DNA from 2 places in the Massilia phyllosphaerae genome. Region 2 is predicted to be linked to the other one. Evidence: riboswitches for the same ligand, from Rfam matches in the RefSeq annotation. Region 2 holds a riboswitch; the other holds the start of a gene.
What was found. A riboswitch is a leader RNA that binds a small molecule or an ion and turns the genes downstream of it on or off. The one in region 2 is predicted to bind fluoride.
Positions count from the first base shown of each region.

Region 1: another riboswitch for fluoride. It lies ahead of U1H99_RS07625 (voltage-gated chloride channel family protein); the one in region 2 lies ahead of U1H99_RS27770 (voltage-gated chloride channel family protein).

Region 1 is NZ_JAXSQX010000001.1:1,693,278-1,698,014, reverse strand. It holds gene clpB (ATP-dependent chaperone ClpB) at 1-1,254, opposite strand, end outside; gene U1H99_RS07630 (GNAT family N-acetyltransferase) at 1,371-1,916, opposite strand; fluoride riboswitch at 1,958-2,024, shown strand; gene U1H99_RS07625 (voltage-gated chloride channel family protein) at 2,098-3,426, shown strand; gene U1H99_RS07620 (porin) at 3,627-4,737, shown strand, end outside.
Region 2 is NZ_JAXSQX010000010.1:55,424-60,160, reverse strand. It holds gene U1H99_RS27785 (2,3-bisphosphoglycerate-dependent phosphoglycerate mutase) at 1-122, opposite strand, end outside; gene eno (phosphopyruvate hydratase) at 251-1,537, shown strand; gene U1H99_RS27775 (histidine phosphatase family protein) at 1,558-2,184, shown strand; fluoride riboswitch at 2,313-2,378, shown strand; gene U1H99_RS27770 (voltage-gated chloride channel family protein) at 2,443-3,759, shown strand; gene U1H99_RS27765 (DUF190 domain-containing protein) at 3,768-4,142, shown strand; gene crcB (fluoride efflux transporter CrcB) at 4,139-4,525, opposite strand; gene U1H99_RS27755 (ABC transporter ATP-binding protein) at 4,597-4,737, shown strand, end outside.

The DNA of each region.
Region 1 (4,737 bases), on a different contig from region 2:
GCGGCGGTCCAGCTTGTCCATCACTTCCGGCTTGGAGTCGATCTCGATCTTGATCTTCGAGGCAGCCTCGTCGATCAGGTCGATCGCCTTGTCCGGCAGGAAGCGGTCGGTGATGTAGCGATGCGACAGCTCGGCCGCGGCAATGATGGCCGGGTCGGTGATTTCGACCTTGTGGTGCAGCTCATACTTTTCCTGCAAGCCACGCAGGATGGCAATCGTCGCCTCCACGCTCGGCTCGTCGACCAGGATCTTCTGGAAACGGCGCTCGAGCGCGGCATCCTTCTCGACGTACTTGCGGTACTCGTCGAGCGTGGTCGCGCCGACGCAATGCAGCTCGCCGCGCGCCAGCGCCGGCTTGAGCATGTTGCCGGCGTCCATCGCGCCTTCGGCCTTGCCGGCGCCGACCATGGTGTGGATCTCGTCGATGAAGACGATGGTCTGGCCTTCATCCTGCGCCAGTTCCTTCAGCACCGTCTTCAGGCGCTCTTCGAATTCGCCGCGGAACTTGGCGCCCGCCAGCAGGGCCGCCATGTCGAGCGACAGCACGCGCTTGCCCTTGAGCGAATCCGGCACTTCGCCGTTGACGATGCGCTGGGCCAGGCCTTCGACGATGGCGGTCTTGCCCACGCCCGGTTCGCCGATCAGCACCGGATTGTTCTTGGAACGGCGCTGCAGCACCTGGATCGCGCGGCGGATCTCGTCGTCGCGGCCGATCACCGGATCCAGCTTGCCCAGGCGGGCGCGCTCGGTCAGGTCGAGCGTGTATTTCTTCAGCGCTTCGCGGTTGCCCTCGGCATCCTGCGAATTCACGGCTTCGCCGCCGCGCACGGCCTGGATCGCCGATTCCAGCGACTTCTTGGTCAGGCCGTGTTCGCGCGCCAGGCGGCCGGCGTCGGACTTGTCATCAAGCAGTGCCAGCAGCACCATTTCGCTCGACAGGAACTGGTCGCCGCGGCGCTGGGATTCCTTGTCGGCGAGGTTCAGCAGGTTGACGAGGTCGCGTCCGACCTGCACGTCACCGCCGGTGCCCGAGACTTTCGGCAGGCGCTCGAGCGCATTGCGCAGCGCGTTGGCGAGACCGCCCACGTTCACGCCGGCGCGTTGCAGCAGCGAGCGCGCGCCGCCATCGTCCTGGTTCAGCAGCGCACTCAGCAGGTGCGCCGGTTCTATATATTGGTTATCGTTGCCGACCGCCAGGCTCTGGGCGTCCGCCAGTACTTCCTGGAGCTTGGTCGTCAATTTATCTTGCCGCATGTTGTGTGCCCCTAGTGAAAAAGTTAGTTTTCAGGATGGAACTAGATTTAGGGGCAGGCGACGCTTTTTCAAGATGTGAAACATGGGCTTTGCTTAACCCTGGCTTAGACCACCTGTCAACCGATCGCCTTGCGCATCAGCGTCAGCGGCACCGCTACCTGGCCGCCGCCGAGCGACAGGCTCAGGTCGCGCACGGGCACGAAGCCATGGGCCCGGTACAGGGGTACGCCCGGCATGGTCGCGGTCAGCTCGAGCGCCGTGAAACCCGCCGCCAGCGCCTGCGCGGTGCAGTGCTGCATGAGCATCGAGCCGAAACCCTGGCGTTCCATGCCCGGATCGACGAAGAAGGCGCGGATCTTCGCCGCCTCGCTGGCCGGGTCCAGAAAACGGTCCGGCGCCGACTTGTGCTGGTCGCCGCCATAGGGCGTGGAGCGCTTGCTCCAGCCGCCGCAGGCGACGATGCGCGCTTCGTCCTCGATGGCGAAATAGGTGCCGTCCCGGATGAGCTGGGTGTCGACGCCGAACACCTCGCGCGTGACCGCGTGCGCCTGTTCAAGGGTGTAAAAGCCGGCCGACAATCCGATACCGGAACGTTCGATCAGCTCTTGCAGCACGGGGATGTCGGCCAGCGTGGCGGCGCGTAGTGTGAAATGGGGTCGCATCGGATCATTCTACTGTCGGCCGCTGTGGTGCTGCGCTAGAATAATGCTGTGGAAATGGCATTCTTCCACCGACAAACCGCCCCCAGGGCCGATGATGCCTGCACCGTTCCCGGCCATGGGACGTGCAGGCGTTCGCCCGTCCAGCCTGCCGCATGTCCGGGATGCCCGACCGAGGACATGCATGACTTTATTAGATCGACCTTTGGAACCGCGCTTCTCGTCCAGCCAGCTGCTGCGCTACCTCGCCAAATGGCTGCCGCTGGCGCTGCTGGTGGGGCTGCTGGCCGGTTCCGCCTCCGCCTTTTTCCTGGTCGCGCTCGACTGGGCGACCAGCACCCGCCTCGCCCACCGCTGGCTGCTCTGGCTGTTGCCGCTGGCCGGCTTCGCGGTCGGCTGGCTCTACCTCCGATTCGGCCGCGCCGTCGAGGCCGGCAACAACCTGCTGATCGACCAGATCCACGATCCGGATAAAGTCATTCCGCTGCGCATGGCGCCGCTGGTGCTGGGCGGGACCGTGCTGTCGCACCTGTGCGGCGCCTCGGTCGGGCGCGAAGGCACCGCGGTGCAGATGGGCGGCACGCTGGCCGACCAGCTGACCCATGTGTTCAGGCTGCGGCACGAGGACCGGCGCACCCTGCTGATGGCCGGCATCAGCGCCGGCTTTGCCTCGGTGTTCGGCACGCCGCTGGCGGGCGCCGTGTTTGCCCTCGAGGTGCTGGCGATCGGGCGCCTGCGTTCGAACGCCCTGTTCGCCTGCCTGGTGGCCGCCATCGCCGGCGACCGCACCTGCCTGCTGTGGGGCGTGCATCACACGCATTATGCGGTCGGGGCAATTCCGCCGCTGGCGCCGTGGCCGCTGCTGGCGGCCGGCCTGGCCGGCATCGCCTTCGGCCTGGCGGGACGATTGTTCGCCGACTGCACCCACGCGCTGGGCGGCTGGATCAAGCGCAAGGTGGCTTACGCGCCGCTGCGCCCGCTGCTGGGCGGGATCGCGATCGCGCTGGCCGCCGCGGCGCTGCCGATCGACCCTTACCTGGGCCTGGGCATCCCGACCATCCAGGCCGCCTTCCTGCAGCAGCTGGCGCCCTGGGACTTTGCCGGCAAGCTGGTGCTCACCGTGGCCTCGCTCGGCAGCGGCTTCAAGGGTGGCGAAGTGACGCCGCTGTTCTACATCGGCGCCACGCTAGGCAATGCGCTGGCGCCGCTGTTACACCTGCCGCTCGGCCTGCTGGCCGGCCTCGGCTTCGTCGCCGTGTTCGCCGGCGCCGCCAACACGCCGCTGGCCTCGACCCTGATGGCGATCGAACTGTTCGGCGGCGAAATCGGCGTGTACGCGGCCATCGCCTGTGTGCTCAGCTATCTGTTTTCCGGGCACACCGGCATCTATCGCGCGCAGCGCCTGGGGCGCGGCAAATTCGGCCGGGGCCAGCGGGCGCCGGAACACCTGCGCCTGGGCGAACTCGACGCCTGGCGGCGCCAGGCCCGCCGCCAGGAAGCGGATCGCGGCTGAGTCCGCAACACTGTCCTGCCGCGCTACCCCAGCTGTTCATAAACTGAACACTACCCGCGGCGCATGGTGTTCATTTTCCGTACCCTTTACTTCACGTCGCCCGGCATTACCCGCTCTGCATGCCCGGGCACGCTTATTGCGCTCGTTGGATGCATCGGCCCGCTGTGCTGATGCCACGCCACCATAACGAGGAGATAGCGATGAAGAAAGTGCTTGCGATGAGCTTGCTTGCCGCTGCCGCTGCCCAGCCTGCATGGGCGGTCGACATCAAGGCCGGCGACTGGACCGTCAACGTCGGCGGCAACGTCAACGCCTACTACACGCTGGTGCGCTGCAAGGGCAGCTTCGACGGCGGCCTGGCGCTGGCCGGCCCCACCATCGGCTGCGGCGGCGAAGACCGCCGCACCACGGTCGGCAACGGCCTGCTGCCGAGCGGCCTGGTCACTACCGCCAACACCAGCCAGGGTGGCTACGACGTCAAGGCGCAGATCGGCATCATGGTGGCCGCCGCCACAGACAGCGCCATCACCCAGAACAGCACGGTCGACGTACGCCAGGCCTTCTTCAGCTTCGGCAATGCCCAGATCGGCACGGTCAAGCTCGGCCGCGACTACGGCATCTTCGGCGACAACATCATCCTCGCCGACATGACCCTGCTCGGCACCGGCGCCCCGTCCCAGGCAACCCAGCGCGGCCGCGTCGCCCTCGGCCACATCGGCGCCGGCTACGCCTATGCCGGCCAGTACGGGCAAGTCGTGTACACCACGCCGAAGGTGCTGCCCTACGGCCTTGTGCTCGACTTCGGCCTGATGAGCCCGGTGGACGACACGCCGATCGTCGCCCCGGCGCGCTACACGTCGCGGTCGACGCCGCAGTTGCAGGCCCAGCTCAGCGGCACCTATGGCCCGCTGAAGGGCTGGCTGGGCGCCAAGACCCAGCATTTCGAAGCGGTCGGCAGCACCGCCGGCAACCTCCGCATGAATGCCTTCGAACTGGGCGCGCAGCTCGACTACGGCCCCGCCAACTTCCTCGCCAACGTCCAGCGCGGCCGAGGCCTGGGCATCCTGTCGGACGCCGACCAGGGCAACGTCCGCGCCACCCATTACCTGCTGCAGGCCACCTATAAGACCGACGACAAGCTGAAACTCGGCATCAACTACGGCCAGAGCCGCAACAACGACGACGCCGTCACCACCGGCGGCCTGAAATCGAATTCCAACGTGACCCTCGGCGCCTATTATTCGCTGAACACCGCGATCACGCTGGTGGGCGAGCTAGGGCGCACGCGCTCCAAGGGATTTCCCGGGGCGT
Region 2 (4,737 bases):
GCGCCCACCGCCCGCGCCTGCGCCATGCCGAGCGGCGTGAGGTCGACATCGGTCCACCCCGTGAAGCGGTTATCGGCGTTATAGGCGGACTCGCCGTGGCGGATCAAAATCAGTCGGTGCATGGCGCCTCACTCCTCGGATCGGCTGCGTCCCGGCCGGGTCGCGCGCAACCCCCGGACGAACTGGGATAGAGTAACCGCAAACTTATCCGGGCACGCGTTCGATGCCGGCTTTCACCCTGGAAATTCTTATGAATCCTGCCATTCAAGACATCCATGCGCGCGAGATCCTCGACTCGCGCGGCAACCCGACGGTTGAAGTCGACGTGCGCCTGGTATGCGGCGTCGTCGGTCGCGCCGCCGTGCCTTCGGGCGCTTCGACCGGCATTCATGAAGCCGTCGAACTGCGTGACGCCGAGCCGCGCCGCTACGACGGAAAGGGCGTGAAGAATGCCGTCGCCCACGTCAATGGCGAGATCGCCACCGCCGTTGCCGGCAAGGACGCGACCGACCAGAAAGGCATCGATGCCCTTCTCATTGCGCTGGACGGTACGCCGAACAAAAGCAGGATGGGGGCGAACGCCGTTCTGGGCGTGAGTCTGGCTGTGGCGCGCGCTGCCGCCGCGGCGGCGGGCTTGCCCTTGTTCAGTACCCTGTCCGCGTCGCACGCTCCACGCATGCCGGTACCGATGTTCAACATCCTCAACGGCGGGGTACACGCCAATTGGCAAGCGACCGATTTTCAGGAATTCATGATCGCCCCCGTCGGCGCCCCCACGTTCGCCGAGGGCGTACGCTACGGCGCCGAGATCTACCATCGCCTGCGCACCATCCTCAAGGAGCGTGGTTACAACACGGCGGTCGGGGATGAGGGCGGCTTCGCGCCTATCCTTAAGCGCAACGCCGAGGCCGTCGAATTAATCCTCGAAGCGATCGAAAAGGCAGGCTATCGACCCGGTGACGACATCGTGCTGGCGCTCGATCCGGCGTCGTCCGGCTTTTACGAGGACGGCCTGTACCACCTTCGCAGCGAGGGCCGTAAGGTCGATGCGGCCGGGCTGGTCGACCTGTACGAGGGATGGATCGAACGCTATCCGATCGCCGTGCTGGAAGACGGATTGGCGGAGGACGACTGGGCCGGCTGGCGCATGATGAACAAACGGCTGGGCAAAAAGGTCGAACTGGTTGGCGACGATCTGTTCGTGACCAACGTCAAACGCATCGAACGCGGAATTCAGGAAGACGTCGCCAATGCCGTCTTGATCAAACCGAACCAGATCGGCACCCTCACCGAAACGCGCGCCGCAGTCGAACTGGCCTACCGTGCCGGTTGGGGCGCCATGGTCTCCCATCGCAGCGGCGAAACGGTCGACAGCTTCATTGCCGATATGACGGTCGGATTCGGTACAGGACACCTCAAGACCGGGGCACCTGCGCGCGGCGAGCGCGTGGAAAAATACAACCAGCTGATGCGCATCGAAGAAGCGATGGGTCGAGATGCCTCTTACGCCGGCCGCGATGCGTTCGTGCGCGGGTAGGTTGAAAACAGCTTAGCCCGATGACGCGCCTGGTTACACGCATCGTCGTCGTTCGTCATGGCCACGTCGATGGCATCGATCCGCCGCGATTTCGTGGATGCGCCGAATTCCCGCTCTCCGAACTCGGACGGCGCCAAGCGGAGGCGCTGGGACGGCGCGTGGCGCGTGGCTGGCAGCCGGATGCCATTTACACCAGCAATTTATCCCGTTGCATCGATACGGGCACGGCGATCGAGCGCGCAACCGGCGCGCCTGCAAGCGTTCTCGGCGAGCTCGCCGACATCGACTACGGCCAGTGGCAAGGTTTGACGCACGATCGTGTCGAGTCCTTGTGGCCCGGGCCGGCACGGATGTGGTTTTCGAAACCCGACATGGCCTTGATACCCGGCGGCGAGACGCTCGCACAGGTGTTGGTACGCGTCATGAGTGTCCTCCATTTCGTGCTTTTGAAACACGCCGGCCAGACCGTCGTCCTGGTCGGGCACGACAGCGTCAACCGTGTGCTGTTGTTGCATTGCCTTGGGCTTTCTCTCAGTCATTATTGGCAACTCCGGCAGACGCCTTGCTGCGTGAATGAATGCACGTTCGAGGACGATTCGTTCGTCATCCAACGCATTAACGAAACCGGTCACCTGATTGGCGTTTAAACAAGGAAATGGCGGGAAGACGAGTGGATCGAAGTTTTTACAGCAGGTTAAAAGGTCGAATTCGGCGTCGCCTGCGCTCAGGACGCCGCGCGATGATTTGGCGGAACAAGCAAACCTTGCTATGATTGACTTTAATTGGAGATGGCATTCCTCCCGTAACCGCTCAATCCCGAGCTGATGATGCCTACCTTTCCCGGCCGGGCCGGGAAGGTAGGCGCATGCCTCGATCCGGACCAGCTGGGCTCACTCACTGGACCGATGAAACCTGATCACACACCCGAACAAGTCGAGCTTTTGCATTACATGGCGAAGTGGCTGCTGCTTTCCGTCATCGCGGCCGCACTCGCCGGCTCCGCGTCCGCATTCTTCCTGTTTGCACTCGAGCGCGTCACCCAAATCCGTGTCGCGTCACCGCAGATCATCTGGCTGCTCCCCCTGGCCGGGTTCGCCGTGGGGTGGATCTATCATCGCCTCGGAAAGGATGTCGAGGCCGGCAACAACCTGATCATCGACGAGATCCACGACCCGAAGAAAACGATCCCGCTGCGGATGGCGCCGCTGGTCCTTGGCGGTACCGTGCTGTCGCACCTGTTCGGCGCATCGGTAGGTCGCGAAGGCACGGCGGTGCAGATGGGCGCCACGCTGGCCGACCAAATCGCCCACATGTTGCGTCTGGACCGCGATACACGCCGGGTACTCGTCATGGCCGGCATGAGCGCCGGCTTCTCATCCGTGTTCGGCACGCCCGTGGCGGGCGCGATCTTCGGCCTGGAAGTACTGGCGATCGGCCGCATGCGCTACGACGCGATCCTGCCCTGCATCGTCGCCGCCATCGTCGCCGACCGCGTGGGACTATGGTGGGGTATCCACCACACACATTATGTGCTCGGCGCGGTACCGGCTGTCGGTACGACCGGCCTGGTTGCGGTCGTCGTCGCCGGCATCGCGTTCGGCATGGCAGGCATGCTCTTCGCGACGCTGACGCACACGTTGAGCGACACGGCCAAGCGCCATGTGCCGTACGGTCCGGCACGCCCCCTGCTGGGCGGCGCAATCGTCGCCCTGGCGGTCTGGCTGAGCGGGACACAGCGCTATATCGGTCTCGGCATTCCGGTCATCGTCCAGGCGTTCCAGCAGCCGCTGGGATTCGAAGACTCGATCGGCAAACTGGCGTTTACCGTCGTCTCACTCGGCAGTGGCTTCAAAGGCGGCGAAGTGACGCCGCTGTTCTATATCGGCGCCACGCTCGGCAACGCCCTGGCGCCGTTGCTGCACCTGCCTTTCCCGCTACTGGCCGCGCTCGGCTTCGTCGCCGTGTTCGCCGGCGCCGCCAACGTGCCGCTGGCGTCTACCGTCATGGCCATCGAACTGTTCGGCGGCGAGATCGCGCCGTACGCAGCGCTCGCCTGCGTCGTCAGCTACCTGTTCTCGGGGCACACCGGCATCTACCGCGCCCAGCGCATCGGCCGGGCCAAGCACCGGCGCGCGCTTCCCGAGGACCTGCGTCTGTCCGAACTCCATGCCTACCGTGCGCGCGAACGCGCGAGGCCGGCAGCGCAGCGTCCTGAACAGTGAGCCACACGATGAACGATTTTGCCGTCCTGCGCCTGTACATCCCGATGTCGGCCCGTGCCCGCGCCACCCGTCTGTGGCACCATCTCAGTCCCCCGCAGCTCGCCCACCAACTGCTGACGCAGGCACGCCGCGCCGGCATCCGCCAGGCGTTGCTGTTCCATGTCGGCAGCGGCTACCTGCCGGGTGAGAAGCCATCCCACGCCCACGTGGAAGGAACGGCAGGGCGCCACCCGCAATGCGTCGAACTGGTCGATACTGAAGAAGCGCTTCGCGCGTTCCTTTTCGAACACCATGCGCAACTGCACGCGGTGCAGGCCGTGCTGTTGCGATGCGAGCTGCCGCTCGCAACCGAGGGCAAGGCGACGCACGCAAGCGCCGGTTAGCGGCGCATCAGTAATGCGGCCGTCCCCATGCCGAGCGTGCACATGACAAGCGAACCGGCAACGTGCAGCAGCACTGCACCGGCTGCCATGGCCAAGCGGCCGGCGCGCAGCAGGATCACCGCCTCGCCGGCGAAACTCGACATGGTCGTCAAGCCGCCAAGGAAGCCGGTGACGACGAACAACCGGATCTCGGGCGCGAGTGACGGCGTTTCGGTTAGCCAAGGTATCGCCACCCCGATGATGTATGCGCCCACCAGATTGACAAGCAGAGTACCGGGTGGAATCTCCGGAAACAGCGAATTCAAAGCCACGCTCGTCCACCAGCGCACGAGCGCTCCCAGCGCAGCGCCGGTGGCGACTGCGAATACGGAAGAAAACTCCATCGATGTCCCATTTGTAATGTACCTTGCCACCTTAACACGGCACTATGGGCAGCCGCACCCGGCTATACTCCATGCCCATGTCTTTCCATTCCCTTGCTCGTTTCGATCCATCCGTTCGTCTTGCACTGCGTGCGCTATGCTCGGCACATGCCGGCCCGGTCGACCTGGACCTGGGGCGAGGCGAATGCATCGCCATCGTCGGTGAATCCGGT